Regions from separate parts of the Nocardioides sp. NBC_00163 genome, predicted to be linked through region 1. Evidence: riboswitches for the same ligand, from Rfam matches in the RefSeq annotation. Region 1 holds a riboswitch; each other region holds the start of a gene.
What was found. Region 1 has a riboswitch for cobalamin ahead of OG801_RS06000 (ABC transporter substrate-binding protein). Riboswitches for the same ligand answer to the same signal wherever they lie in the genome.
Positions count from the first base shown of each region.

Region 2: linked by a shared signal. The riboswitch ahead of OG801_RS07035 (FecCD family ABC transporter permease) and the one ahead of OG801_RS06000 (ABC transporter substrate-binding protein) in region 1 are both predicted to bind cobalamin.
Region 3: linked by a shared signal. The riboswitch ahead of OG801_RS07070 (magnesium chelatase subunit D family protein) and the one ahead of OG801_RS06000 (ABC transporter substrate-binding protein) in region 1 are both predicted to bind cobalamin.
Region 4: linked by a shared signal. The riboswitch ahead of OG801_RS07140 (nitrite reductase) and the one ahead of OG801_RS06000 (ABC transporter substrate-binding protein) in region 1 are both predicted to bind cobalamin.

Region 1 is NZ_CP108155.1:1,254,466-1,257,957, forward strand. Features, by position in the region: gene OG801_RS05990 (sugar ABC transporter ATP-binding protein) at 1-669, opposite strand, end outside; gene OG801_RS05995 (NAD(P)H-dependent oxidoreductase) at 848-1,546, shown strand; cobalamin riboswitch at 1,575-1,762, shown strand; gene OG801_RS06000 (ABC transporter substrate-binding protein) at 1,816-2,856, shown strand; gene OG801_RS06005 (FecCD family ABC transporter permease) at 2,856-3,492, shown strand, end outside.
Region 2 is NZ_CP108155.1:1,462,567-1,466,058, reverse strand. Features, by position in the region: gene OG801_RS07045 (ribonucleotide reductase N-terminal alpha domain-containing protein) at 1-499, opposite strand, end outside; gene OG801_RS07040 (ribonucleotide-diphosphate reductase subunit beta) at 499-1,497, opposite strand; cobalamin riboswitch at 1,648-1,865, opposite strand; cobalamin riboswitch at 1,955-2,140, shown strand; gene OG801_RS07035 (FecCD family ABC transporter permease) at 2,254-3,264, shown strand; gene OG801_RS07030 (ABC transporter ATP-binding protein) at 3,261-3,492, shown strand, end outside.
Region 3 is NZ_CP108155.1:1,472,871-1,476,362, forward strand. Features, by position in the region: gene OG801_RS07070 (magnesium chelatase subunit D family protein) at 1-1,339, opposite strand, end outside; cobalamin riboswitch at 1,365-1,504, opposite strand; gene cbiE (precorrin-6y C5,15-methyltransferase (decarboxylating) subunit CbiE) at 1,567-2,760, shown strand; gene OG801_RS07080 (helix-turn-helix domain-containing protein) at 2,763-3,492, opposite strand, start outside.
Region 4 is NZ_CP108155.1:1,484,359-1,487,850, forward strand. Features, by position in the region: gene cobJ (precorrin-3B C(17)-methyltransferase) at 1-720, opposite strand, end outside; gene OG801_RS07135 (precorrin-8X methylmutase) at 717-1,370, opposite strand; partial or broken gene OG801_RS07140 (nitrite reductase) at 2,064-2,204, opposite strand; cobalamin riboswitch at 2,260-2,465, opposite strand; gene OG801_RS07145 (ABC transporter substrate-binding protein) at 2,569-3,492, shown strand, end outside.

The DNA of each region.
Region 1 (3,492 bases):
GATATAGGCACCGTCGCGCATCACCGTGATCGTGTCGCAGAGCGCGAACACCTCGTCGAAGCGGTGCGAGATGAAGACGACGGCACAGCCCTGGTCGCGCAGCGTGCGCGCCACGCTCATCAGCCGCTCGACCTCGTTGCCCGACAGGGCGGCGGTCGGCTCGTCCATGATCAGGACCTTGGCGTCGAGCGAGAGCGCCTTGGCGATCTCGATCAGCTGCTGGTCGGCGATCGAGAGGCCCTCGGTCGGACGGTCGGGCTCGATCGGGACGCCGAGCCTGGCGAAGAGCTCGACGACCTCGGTGCGCATCGCGGCGCGGTCGATCTTGCCCCAGCGGTTGGTCGGCTGGCGTCCCATGAAGATGTTCTCGGTGACCGAGAGGTCGGGGAAGAGGGTCGGCTCCTGGTAGATGACCGCAACCCCGGCCTGCTTGGCGTCGGCGGTGTTGCGGAAGTCGACCTGTTCTCCGGAGAGCAGGTAGTCGCCGGCGTCGCGGCGGTAGAGCCCGGCGACGATCTTGACCAGGGTCGACTTCCCGGCACCGTTCTCCCCCACGAGCGCGTGGATGGATCCGGCCTCGACCCGGAGGCTTCCGGACCGGAGGGCGCGTACGGGGCCGAAGGACTTGGCCACGTCCCGCAGCTCCAGTGCGGCGGGTGTGTCCGGCATGGGCAGCTCCTCGAATTGAAAGGTTTCAAGCCTGGTTTACGCTAGTGATGGCAATCACATACGTCAACACTCTGAGGCCGCTAATTTGAGCGAGATCCGGACTTTGTCATCAGACCGCGTCGGCGCCCGCCCGGATCCAGTCGGGAATCCCTCCGCGTCAGACGGCGTTCAGAGCCCCATGCACGCACTCTGGGTATGGGCACATCCGCACGCGTCATCACTCAACGGACGGCTGCGCGAGATCGGCGTGGACGCGCTCGGCGCGGCCGGCTGGAGCGTCGACGAGATCGACCTCTATCGAGAAGGTTTCAATCCACTTCTGGTGGAGCGGGGCGAGGCCGACGTACGCCGCCACCAGGACCGGCTGCGGGAGGCCGATCTGCTGGTCGTGCAGTTCCCGCTGTGGTGGTATTCGGTGCCGGCCATCCTCAAGGGCTGGATCGACCGGGTCTTCGAGTCGGGGTTCGCCTTCGACGTACCGGATCCGGAGACCGGCAAGCCGCTCAAGTACGGCAAGGGCGGCCTGATCGGCAAGCGCGCGCTGACGATCGTCACCGCCGGTGACCGGGCCGCGACGCTGGGTCCGCGCGGGATCAGCGGCGACATCGAGGACGTCCTGTGGCCCCTTCTGCACGGCACGTTCTGGTACACCGGGATGGAACCGCTGCGCCCGCACCTGATCACGGACACCGACACCATCGACGCCCAGGTCATGGCGCGGATCGAGGCCGATCTGAGCGTACGTCTCGAGGGCGTGATGACGGAGCCGCGGATCGACTACCGGCCGATGGCCGAGGAGCACTACGACCACACGATCAGACTCCACGACTCGGTCGCGCCCGGGGAGGACGGGCTGAGCGCCCATCGCGAGGGCTGAGGTCGTCCCCCACGGGGGCGGGGCCCCCTGCTACGGTCTTGGAGCCAGCCGCTCGGGACGTAGTCCCGGCACGGGAACCCGGTGAGAGTCCGGGACTGACGCGCAGCGGTGTGGGTGACGGACGGGACACTGTGCCACTGGGCCCTCGGGCCTGGGAAGGCGTCTCGCGCCGGTCGATCCCGAGTCCGAAGACCTGCTGGCCCTGCAGCAGACCGCTGCCGGTCAGGACGGGCGACGCGCACCAGCCCGCGACCAGCTCGAGGACCGACGTGCACCTCTCCCGCACCATCCGAACGTTCACCGCGAGCACCGTCCTGGTGCTCTGCTCCGCACTGGCCGGCTGCGCCGCCAACCAGCCCTCCGGCGCACAGCAGGCGGCCGCCGACACCACCGGCTTCCCGCTCACCCTGACCAACTGCGGGCGCGAGATCACCCTCGAGGCACCGCCCGAGCGCGTCGTCTCGCTCAACCAGGGCTCCACGGAGATCCTGCTCTCGCTCGGACTGGCCGACCGGATGGCCGGCACCGCGACCTGGACCGACCCGGTGCTCGACTCGCTGGCCGCGGACAACAAGGGCGTGCCCCGGTTGGCCGAGAACGCGCCCTCCTACGAGCGCGTCCTGGAGGCCGAGCCGGACTTCGTCACGGCCTCCTTCATCAGCACGCTGGGCGAGGGCGGGGTGACCACGCCCGAGGACCTGGAGAAGCTCGGCGTCGGCTCCTACCTCTCCCCCGCCGAGTGCCTCAAGGACAACGAGGGCGATGACGACGGCACCCGCCACGACGCCCTCGAGATCGACACGATCTTCCAGGAGATCACCGACCTGGCGCGGATCTTCGGCGTCCCCGAGCGGGGCGAGGAGCTCGTCGCCGACCTGTCGAAGCGGCTGGAGACCGCCCGGACCGAGGCGCCGGAAGGCGAGGTGAGCGCCATGTACTGGTTCGCCAACTCCGAGTCGCCCTATCTGGCCGGCTGCTGCGGCGGCCCGGGGATCATCGGCCGCACCCTCGGCATCGAGAACGTCTTCGACGACACCACCGACGAGTGGCCGCAGATCAACTGGGAGACCGTCGCCGAGCGCAACCCCGATGTCATCGTCCTCGGCGACCTGACCCGCAAGAGCCAGACCGCCGAGACCGCACGCGCCAAGATCGACTACCTGAAGAGCAACCCGGTCACCGCCCGGATGGACGCGGTCCAGAACGATCGCTTCGTGACGCTCTCCGGAGCCGAGCTCAACCCCTCGATCCGCACCGTCTACGCGGTCGAGAACGTCGCGGACCAGCTGGCCGACCTCGACCTCCGCTGATGCCCGTACGCCTCCCCCGCGCCGGCGTCCTGCTGGTGGCGCCGCTGGTGGTGCTGGCCTCGGTCGCCGGCGCCATCACCGTCGGGCCCTCCGACCTGAGCGTCGCCGACGTCTACGGCGTCGTGGCCGACCGAGCCGGGCTCGGGCTCTCCGACCTCACTCTGCTCCAGCAGAGCATCGTGTGGGACCTGCGGCTGCCGCGTACGTTGCTGGCCGGGATCTGCGGGGCCGGACTGGCGATCTGCGGAGTGATCCTGCAGTCGCTGCTGCGCAACCCGCTCGCCGACCCGTTCGTGCTCGGCATCTCCTCGGGAGCCTCCACCGGGGCGGTCGCGGTCGTCGTGCTCGGCGTCGGCTCGGGCGCGATCGGTCTCTCCACCGGGGCGTTCGCGGGCGCGCTCGTCTCGTTCGCGCTCGTGCTGCTGCTCGCCTCGCTCGCCGGCGGCACCACCGACCGGCTCGTGCTGGCCGGCATCGCCGCCACCCAGCTCTTCTCGGCACTCACCTCGTTCATCGTGTTCACCGCGGCCGACGCCGAGCAGACGCGCGGAGTGCTCTTCTGGCTGCTCGGGTCGCTCTCCTCGGCGAGCTGGACCGACGTACTCGTCTGCGGGGTGATCGTGCTCGGCGGGCTGC
Region 2 (3,492 bases), 210 kb from region 1:
TCTCGACGAAGTTGCAGAAGACCGGGACCACGCCGTTGGCCTTGCCGTTGTCGCTGAACTTCGCGCCGCGGGGCCGGACGTCACCGAGGTACGCCGAGGTCCCGAACCCGTTCTGGGAGAGGATCGCCGCCTCCTTGAGGGTCTCGTAGAAGCCCCACACCGAGTCCTCGACGTACGAGCCCTCGCACGAGACGGGCAGACCCCGGTCGGTGCCGAGGTTGGACAGCACCGGCGTCGACGGCGAGAGCCAGCCGTTCCAGATCGCCTCGAAGAACCGCTCCGTCCAGGAGACGCCGTCCTCGCGGGGGTACATCTCGTCGGCGAGATCGCCGGCGGTGCTGGCGATGGTCTCGTAGCGTTCCCGCACGCTCTGGTCGGCGACGGTGTACTTGGCCTTGAACATGGCGTAACCCGCCGTGGTCATGAAGGCGGGCACGATGCCCTCGGCCTGCAGGGCCTTGCGCTCGGCAGAGAGCGCCTCCCAGTTGCTGTTGCTCATTAGAAGCTGAACTCCGTCTCGCCGATGTTGCGGTTGTATTCGTTGCCGGTGACCTGGAAGAAGTCGTGGAACTGGGTGCCGTTGATGCCGCTGTAGAACCATTCGGCGATCGGGTTGGCCTCGACGTTGAACAGCGGCTCCATCCGCATGTTCTCCAGGGTCATGTCGATGCGGGACCTCACGAAGGTCTCCAGGTCGGCCTGGTCGATGCCGGCGATCGGCCCGTCGTCGAAGAGCATCTCGACGATCCGGGCCTCGTGGGCGTAGAGGTGCTCGGCGACGCCACGGACCCTCGCGAAGAGGTCGTCGCGCTCGGCCTCGAACTTGTCGGCAGGGACGGTGGCGGCGTACTCGTCGAGGGTGGTGTTGAACAGCCAGGCGCCGCCGGTGGCGTGCAGGTTCTCGTCGCGGGCGGAGAAGTTGATGCCGCTGATCACGTTCTGCAGCAGGTTCTTCCCGCCGGACTGGAAGTGCTTGAGGAAGGCGAAGTTGGAGTAGAGGACGCAGTTCTCCATCAGCGTGAAGACGCTCAGCGCGTAGAGCAGGTCCTCGTCTGCGATCGCGTCCCACACGAACTGGATCCGCTCGGCCAGCACCGGGTCGTTCTTGTAGGAGTCGTAGAACTCCTCGGTGTCGATCATGAGCACCTTGTTGAGCTTCGCGTAGAACGGCGCGTGCATGTTCAGCTCGGCGAACGAGAAGGCGTTGGTCATCATCTGGACCTCGGGCCGCGGGAACGCGTGGAAGAGCCGGTCGCCCCACACCTCGCCGCCGAGGATCAGCTCGTAGATGGTGAACAGCTTCAGCGTCGTCTTGACCGCGGCCTGCTCGGCGTCGGTCATGTTGACCAGGAAGTCCTGCTTGTCGTTCTCGACCGGGATCTCCTCGGCGGTCCAGAAGATGCTCCGCTGCTTCTTCGCCAGGTCCTCGGCCATCGGATAGTCGAAGACGTACGCCGACTTCTCGGTGCGGATCGGTAGACCCTCGGTGTCGATCAAGCCCCATGCCCCTTGCTCACGCGGGCCCCCGGCCCGCTGGATGTCTCGTGCATCCGTGCCGGGGCAGGGAGGACGGCGGCAGCGCGCCGGGCGGACCCGGTCACGTGGTGCTCGCTCGATCCCCTGACCTTCCCTCGAGGTCGCGGACCCCACCATGAGGTGGGCACTGGCAGGTCTTCGGACTCGTGGGCGTCATCGTGCTCGGTCCTAGTGGCCGTCGCTTCCCAGGAGCCGGCTTGCTCCCAGTGCTTCGTGACGGCGGTCGTTCCCACTCACCGCTGCGGGGCAGTCCCGGACTCACACCGGGTTCCCTCTTGCCTCTCCCGCCCCGTCGCCGAGGTGGGAGAACCAGCTGCGAGGACCACTATATGCGGGAATTACACCAATGCAACTTCCTAGATCTTGTGTTCTGCCGTGTCGTCGGAAACTTCCCCGACACCGTCTCCGCAGCCCGTGCTAGCCTCTGCGCCGAGTCGAACGCATCCTGATGGATGCCAGGGAACTCCGGTGTGAATCCGGGACTGGCGCGCAGCGGTGAGGGCGACGGCGACGACCAGGAAGCCACTGGGGACCGAGTCCCTGGGAAGGCGGCGTCGCCGGGTGAACCCGAGTCCGAAAACCTGTCGGCTCAGATGTACGTCACGGCCCTCGCGACCAGGGTCCAGAGGACCTGAGAGGCCGACCGCCGTGGAAACGCTGTCCCGCGAGACCCTGAGCCCGCGCCGTGCTCGTGAGGGGAGACGACGAGTCCCGTTCGTGCCGCTGGTGGCCGGGCTGCTGCTCGCCTCGGCGCTCAGCGCCGTCGCGTCCCTGGCCTTCGGGTCCGAGCGGATACCGATCGGTGAGGTCGTCGCGACCGTCGGCGACCGGCTCCAGGGCGACGCCCCGGGGAAGTGGGACGTGATCGTGTGGGAGCTGCGCGTCCCCAGGGCGCTGATGGCGCTCGCCGTGGGCGCCGGCCTCGCCGTCGCCGGCGCCGGCATGCAGACCCTGGTCCGTAACCCGCTCGCCGACCCGTTCCTGCTCGGGATCAGCTCGGGCGCCTCGGTGGGAGCGACTGCGGCGATCACCACCGGGGCGCTGGGCGGCCTCGGCATCTATGCGGTCTCCGGCGGCGCGCTGCTCGGGGCGGTCGGCTCGGCCATGCTGGTGTGGCTGGTGGCCACCGCGCAAGGTGGTCTGACCCCGATCCGGTTGGTGCTCTCGGGTGTCGTGCTCTCCTCGGGGCTCTCCGCGATCGCCTCGTTCCTGGTCTTCATGAGCGATGATCCGCGCGCGGCCGACTCGGTGATGTTCTGGATGCTCGGCAGCGTCGGTGGCGCCAGCTGGGAGAAGCTGTGGCTGCCCGCGGTCCTCAGTCTCGTCCTCGGGCTCGCAATGCTGGCGCTGCACCGTTGGCTGGACGCCTTGGCCGCCGGCCCCGAGACCGCTGCCGCGCTCGGTGTGAACGTCGCGGCGCTGCGTACGACTCTGTTCGTCGCGCTGGCCGTGCTGGTCGGGGTCCTGGTCGCGGTCAGCGGTGGGATCGGGTTCGTCGGGCTGATCGTGCCGCACGCGGCCCGGCTGCTCGTGGGCGCCCAGCACCGGGTGGTGCTCCCGGTCGCCGCCCTGGGTGGCGGGCTGTTCCTGCTGTGGGTCGACGTGCTCGCCCGGGTGGTGGCCCGCCCCCAGGAGATCCCGCTGGGTGTGGTCACCGGCGTCGTCGGCGCGCCGCTCTTCCTGCTGCTGCTCGGCCGCGGTCAGTACCGCTTCGGCGGTGACCGATGAGCGACCACTTCCAGCCCGCGCTACGGCTGCGAGGGGTCGCGGCCCGGCTGGGCGAGCGCGAGGTGCTTCGCGATGTCGATCTGGACGTGCCGGTGGGCACCCGCCTAGGGATCGTGGGGGTGAACGGCGTGGGCAAGTCGACCCTGCTGCGTATCCTCGCCGGGGTTCTGCGGCCCAGCGCCGGGCTGGCCCATCTCGCCGACGAGACCGGCCGGCTCCACGAGACGG
Region 3 (3,492 bases), 220 kb from region 1:
TCCGGCGGCCGCTGCTGCCGATCGCCTTGCTCCGGCCGCCGGTGCGGCCGGCGCCCAGGCCGGTCACCGTCAGGAGGCGGGGGCGGTACGCGGTGCCTGCGGCAGTCGTCGAGGTGTTCCCCGCGGACGGGCTGGGCGGCGCCTCGTCCTTTGTCGAGGTCTCCTCCTGAGAAGTCTCGGCGGGCTCGGTCTCCGAGGAGTCCTCGTGGGAGCTCTCGGCCGGCCCGACCTCCGGCTCGGACTCGGGTCCGTCCTGCGGTCCGTCCTGCGGGTCGTCGTGCTCCGGCCCGCCCTCCGGCGGCTCGGGCGGCAGCTCCTCGTCGCCGAGGATGCGGTCGAGCAGGTCCTCGTCGAGCCCGGGCGCGTCGAAGGGGTTGCGACGGCGCCGATGCGGGAGCGCCAGCAGAGCAGCCCGGCGGATGTCTTCGCGGGTGACCTCGGAGCGACCGGCCCAGGCGGCGTGCGCGACCGCGGTGCGGGCGGTGACGATGTCGGCGCGCAGCCCGTCGACCTCGAACGCCGCGCAGACCTCGGCGATCTTGAGCAGCCCGGGCGCGGTGAGCCGGACCTTCCCGACGAGGGCGCGCGCGGTGGAGACCCGTGCGGTCAGGTCGCGCTCTGCGGCCACGTAGCGCTCGACGAACGCGGGAGCGTCCAGGTCGAAGGCCATCCGGCGGCGTACGACCTCGGCGCGCAGCGCCGGATCCCGCGGCGCGGCCACCTCGACCGTGAGCCCGAAGCGGTCCAGGAGCTGCGGGCGCAGCTCGCCCTCCTCGGGGTTCATGGTGCCGATCAGCACGAACCGGGCGGCGTGCTCGACCGAGACGCCGTCCCGCTCGACGCTGACCCGGCCCATCGCCGCCGCGTCCAGCAACAGGTCGACGAGATGGTCGTGGAGCAGGTTGACCTCGTCGACGTAGAGCAGGCCGCGGTGGGCTCGCGCGAGCAGCCCCGGCTCGAACTCGACCGCACCGCGCGACAGCGCGCTCTCCAGGTGGAGCGAGCCGACGACCCGGTCCTCGGTAGCCCCTACCGGGAGCTCGACCAGGCGCACGGGCCGGCTCTCCTCGACGGCGGCGGACCCGAAGGGCCCGTCAGGCGACTCCGCGGACGGGTCGGCCGGGTCGATCGAGAACCGATCCCCGGCGTAGACCGAGATCGAAGGCAGCACGGCCGCCAGACCGCGTACGGCCGTCGACTTCGCAGTCCCTTTCTCGCCACGGACCAGGACTCCGCCGATCTCCGGGGAGATCGTGGTGAGCACGAGCGCGAGGCCCATGTCGTCGAGGTCATCGGCCTGGCAGCCGAGGACGGCAGAAAATGGGTAATGAACCGGCATGGAGAGGCTCCCGCTCCCTATCGCTTGGATTGGATGGACGCGGGGCCGGTCTTCGGACTTGTCGAGTCCCCACGAGGGGGCTCGTTCACCGCAGCGGGCCTGTGCCGGATTCTCACCGGCTTCCCAGATTCTCCCTTCCCACCGTCCTCACCAGCTCCTGTGACAGAGCCGATGACTGGGCAGTCGGGGCACCTCGCGCCTGAGCGGCCACTGTAGCGTCTGGCCTCATGATCGTCGTGGTGGGCATCGGTGCCGGAGGTTGGGACGAGATCCCCGTACGTCACCAGCAGCTGATCCGGGACTCCGCCGTCCTCCTCGGCGGCAAGCGCCATCTCGACCTCGTCCCGGACGTCCCCGGCCAGCGGCGCGAACCCTGGCCGTCACCGCTGCGCGAGGGGCTCCCGGCTCTCCTCGATTCGCTGCCAGGCGACGCGCCCGTCGTCGCGCTGGCCTCGGGCGACCCGCTCGTCTCCGGCATCGGAACGACCCTGATCTCGCTTCTCGGTCGGGAGAACGTACGCATCGAACCGGCCGTCTCCTCCGTCGCCCTCGCCCGCGCCCGGATGGGCTGGGCCGCCGAGTCGTGTGTGGCCGTCAGCCTCGTCGGCCGCGACGTCTCGCTGGTCGCGCGCGAGCTCGCCCCCGGCCGCCGGATCCTCGCACTCTCCTCGGACGAGTCCACTCCTGAACAGGTCGCGAACCTGCTGGTCACCACAGGTTTCGGAGCCTCGATGATGACCGTCCTGGGCGAGCTCGGCGCGGATACCGAGAGCACCCGGACCGCATCCGCCTCGGCGTGGGTCGGCGAGTCGCCCCGCCTCAACATCGTGGCGATCGAGTGCGTAGGCGCACCACTCTTCGGCTGGGCTGCCGGCCTCCCCGACGACGCCTTCGAGCACGACGGCCAGCTGACCAAGCGCGACCTACGGGCCTCCGCACTGGCCCGCCTCGCCCCGGTCCCGGGTCAGCACCTCTGGGACGTCGGCGCAGGCGCAGGCTCGGTAGGCATCGAGTGGATGCGCACCCACCCCGCCTGCACCACGACGGCGATCGAGGCCAACCCAGACCGAGCGGCCAGGATCGCCCGCAACGCCACCCACCTCGGCGTACCTGGCCTCACCGTCGTCGAGGGCCGCGCCCCCGATGCCCTGGCCGACCTCCCCACCCCCGACGCGATCTTCATCGGCGGCGGCGCGACCCGCCCCGGCGTACTCGACACCTGTCTGCGAGCCCTCCGCCCCGGCGGCCGGCTCGTGGTCCACGGCGTCACCCTGGAGACCGAGCAGCTCCTCGCCACCGCCTACCAGGCACACGGCGGAGAGCTCACCCGGATCGCGGTCGAGACCTCCGCCCCGATCGGCACCTTCACCGGCTGGACCCCGGCCCGGTCGGTCACCCAGTGGACCCACTCCGTCGGGTGAGGTCAGCCGGCGAGGTCGCGGCGCCACCGCGGGGTGGTCGACTCGAGGGCCGCGAGCAGCCCGACGGTCTCTGACGGGTCGCTGAGACGGTCGCCGAAGAGGTCTTTGATACGCCTGAGCCGGTGGCGCACGGTCTGCTCGTGGACCATGAGGTGCTCGGCGACGACGGGGGCGCTGGGGCGGGTACGCAGCCAGACCAACATGGTCTCGGCGAGCGCCAGGCGCCGTTTCGGAGTCTCCTCCATGAGCGGCGCCAGCAGCTGTTCGTCCGCGAACCGGCGCAGCATCGGGTCGGCGTGCAGGCACAGCTCCGACTGGTGCGCGGCACACCACACGATGCCGTCCTCAGAAGCGCGGATGACCTGCTCGGCGACCAGGGCCAGGGCCCGCATGCCCCACCGAACGGCGTGGCGGGTGTCGTCGAGTCGTACCTCCCAGGTGACCGCGACCGGGCGGCTCGTCTCAGCGACCACCGCTTTGGCCCGAAGCTGTACCTCGCCCGAGGCCCCGATCATGACCATGGCACCCTCGCTCGAGCCGGCGAGCAGACGTGCCGTGGGCGCGCCGAGGTGGGTGGAGACCGGTCCACCCGGAATCACCGCCACGGCCACCCGATCGGTGATGGCCCAGCCGGCACGGCCGGCCAGAGCACGCAGGTCGCCCGCTCGTACGTCGCCGACGAGCGCCGCGAAGAGCGGCAGCCGGGGATCGATCGGCGGAGCGGGCTCGGCG
Region 4 (3,492 bases), 230 kb from region 1:
TCCAGGCACCACAATGAGGGAGAAGTACGGCACGGAGGACGGGTCCACGTCGGCCACCGGCAGCCAGCGCTCCTCGGGCTGCGAGGCGCGCTCGACGTACCAGGCACCTTCGAGCCGCCCGGCAGCCGCGAGCGCGGAACGGACCGCCGGGAAGGTCCGGCCGAGCTTCATGATGATCGCGGCCTCGGTGTCGGCCAGGCGACGGGCGAGCTCGGGCTCGGGCAGGGTCCCAGGCAGCACCGTGAGGACGTCGGTCTGGCGCACCAGCGGCGTCGAGACGGCGGCGGTGGCGGCCGCGAAGGCGGGGACGCCCGGCACGACCTCGGTCGAGTAGACCTCCTTGAAGCGGTCGTGGAGATACATCGAGGAGCCGTAGAAGAGCGGGTCGCCCTCGGCGAGCAGGACCACGTCGCGGCCGGCGTCGAGGTGAGCGGAGAGCCGGACCGCGCAGGACTCGTAGAACTCGGCCATCGCCCCGACATAGCCGCCCGGGTGCGAGGTGGTGCCGGTGGTGACCGGGTAGCGCAGCTCCTCCTCGATCGCCTCCGCGGGGATCAGCGAGGACGCGATCCTGCGAGCGTGCGACTGCTTGCGCACCCCTGCGTGGTAGGCGATCACGGGGGCCGCGCCGATCAGCCGGGCGGCCTTGAGGGTGATCAGCTCGGGATCGCCGGGACCGATGCCGACAACAGTGAACCGCCCGCGTACATCCGTGCTCATTCCTGCTCCTGGGCGAGTGCGTTGAGGGCGGAGGACGTCATCGCGGAGCCGCCGCGGCGGCCCCGGACGGTGACGAAGGGGATGTCGATGCCGTGATCGGCGGCGAACGAGGCGAGCGCCTCCTTCGACTCGGCCGCGCCGATGAAGCCGACCGGGCAGCCGACGATCGCGGCCGGCCGCGGACCGCCGTCGAGGATCATCTCGAGCAGATGGAAGAGCGCCGTCGGGGCGTTGCCGATGGCGACCACCGCGCCCTCGAGGTAGGGCTCCCACAGCGACAGCGCGGCGGCGGTACGGGTCGTCGCCCACTCGCGGGCGAGCGCCGGGACCCGGTCGTCACCGAGCATGCAGAGCACCTCGTTGTCGCGCGGGAGCCGGCTGCGGGTGACGCCGGTGGCGACCATCGTCGCGTCGCACAGGATCGGCGCCCCGGCCTCCAGCGCGCCCCGCGCGGCCTTCACCAGGCCGGGGTGGATGACCAGGTCGGAGGCGAGATCGACCTGCCCGCTGCCGTGGATCATCCGCACCGCGAGCCGCTCGGCGTCGGCCGGCACCGCGGAGAGGTCCGCCTCGCGCCGGATGGTCGCGAAGGAGTCGACGTAGATCGCCGGCCCGTGGTCGATGTAGTCGTAGCGGCGGGTCGGGCGCACCTGCGGCGAGGGCACGAGTACGCCGCGCCACGGTGTCACCACGACCGCCGGCGCTCGTTCCGCCAGGGCAGCGACCGCGGCCCGGTCCAGGGCTCCGTCCGGGGCGGCGACGTGCTCGCCACCGGGCACCTGCCCGAAGCCGAGCTCATCGGCCTCGGCCGGCACCCGAGCGTCGGCCGCGACCGGCTCGACCATCGGTGCGTCCAGCTCGGCGACGTGCCAGGGCGCGGACGGCCCCTCGCCGCGTACGTCCAAGAAGCGGGCAGCGAGCGAGACCAGCCGGGACGCGGCCTCGGTGAGCGGTACGACGGGCCCCCACGAGTCACCGACCCGGAGCTGACCCTCGACGGCGGACAGGGCCACCAGCCCGAGGTCGCACTCCCGCGAGACCAGGTCGCCGCGACCGTCGTCGAGCACGAAGAGGAACCGCCCCGGCAGCGCGGCCAGCCGCGGCGAGGCGCACAGCAGCCGGTCCAGCGATGCCGCGACGCCGCGCAGGTCGGCGCGGCCCCCGGCGAGCCCGGTCTGCGGAGAGACCATCACGTTGCGTACGAGCTCGTGGGTCTGCGCCGGAACCAGACCGGTCGCCTTCAGCGCGGTGAGCACCTCGCCGGGCAGCCCGCCGTCGAGACTCGGCAGGCCGCGCACCTGCAGGTTGGCGCGACCGGTGAGATAGATCCGCCCGTCGCCGTAGGTCTCCGCCACGGAGATCAGCGAGAGCAGCGCGGCGGACGAGACGGACCCGCCGATCAGGCGCAGCCGCACCAGCAGGCCGTCCTCGGCCGCCCATGGACGACCGACTCCGGGGCACCGGTCGGTTCGGACTCGCGCCATCAGGACACCTGCTCTGCGTCATGTGCCCTTGCGCGGGGCACGTGGTGACCTGGCGGCGGGCGCCGCCAGAGCCAGCAGGTCTTCGGACTCGGAATCGATCGGAACGGAGCGCCTTCCCGGAGCCAGGCTCCAGTGGCTGCCCTCCCCGGAAGGAGGGCGTGCCCCGCCCGTCATCCTCACCGCTGCGCGTCAGTCCCGGACTTTCACCGGGTTCCCTGACCCCATCAGGCATGGAGTACGACTGGCAGGGCGAGACTACCGACTTGCGGACACGGCGCCGAATTGCTCACCGCCCGGCCGCGGTCTGTGCCAGTGTTCGGCTACTCGAAATCTCCCGAGGCCACCCCCACAGATGGAGTCTCCCGTGACAGGCTCGGCTCGCCGGCAGCTCTTCGTTCTCGCGCCCATCCCGGCGCTCGCGCTCGGTTTGACAGCCTGCGCCACGACCTCGGAGGCGAAGGTCTCGATCGGTCTGGTGGTGCCGACCTCCGGCGTCCACAAGTCGATCGGCACCGACATGTCACGAGGCTTCGACCTCTACCTCGACCAGCACGGCGGGAAGCTCGGCGGCCGGCTGATCGACGTCGTCGAGGCCGACGAGGGCGACCGGGCCGAGACCGGCGTCGCCGCAGTGACCAGGCTGATCCAGGACGACGAGGTCCAGGCGGTCGTCGGGTTGGTGAGCTCGGAGACGGCGCTCGCGGCCAAGGACGTCGCGAACAACAGCGAGACGCCGCTGATCGTGACCGGCGCCGGCGCCGACCAGCTCACCGACGGCTCCGACTACCTGTGGCGTACGTCCTCCACCAACTCTGACATCGGCGGCGCCCTCGGGAAGGCGGTCGCCCAGGAGACCGACCGAGGCACGGCGTACGTCATCGGCTCCGACGACGCGGCCGGTCACGAGTTCTCCGACAGCTTCATGATCGCCCTGGAGGCGGCCGGCAGCAGCGTGGCGGGTCAGAGCTACACGCCGGCCGGCGTGACCGAGGAGTGGTCGGGGCTCTTCGACAAGGCGAAGGACTCGGGCGCGGACGCGATCTTCGCCGCCTATGCCGGCAAGGAGGCGGAGGCGTTCGTGCAGCAGTACCGCGAGTCCGGGCTGGCCAAGAGCACCAGACTCTACGGCCCGGGCTTCCTCACCGAGGGCGACGTGCTGTCCGCGCTGGGCAGCACCGCGTCCGGCGTACGCACCGCGCTGCACTACAGCGATGCGATGGACTCGCTGATGAACGACGCCTTCGTGAAGGACTACCGCAAGGCGTACGACGCCACCCCGACGGTCTAC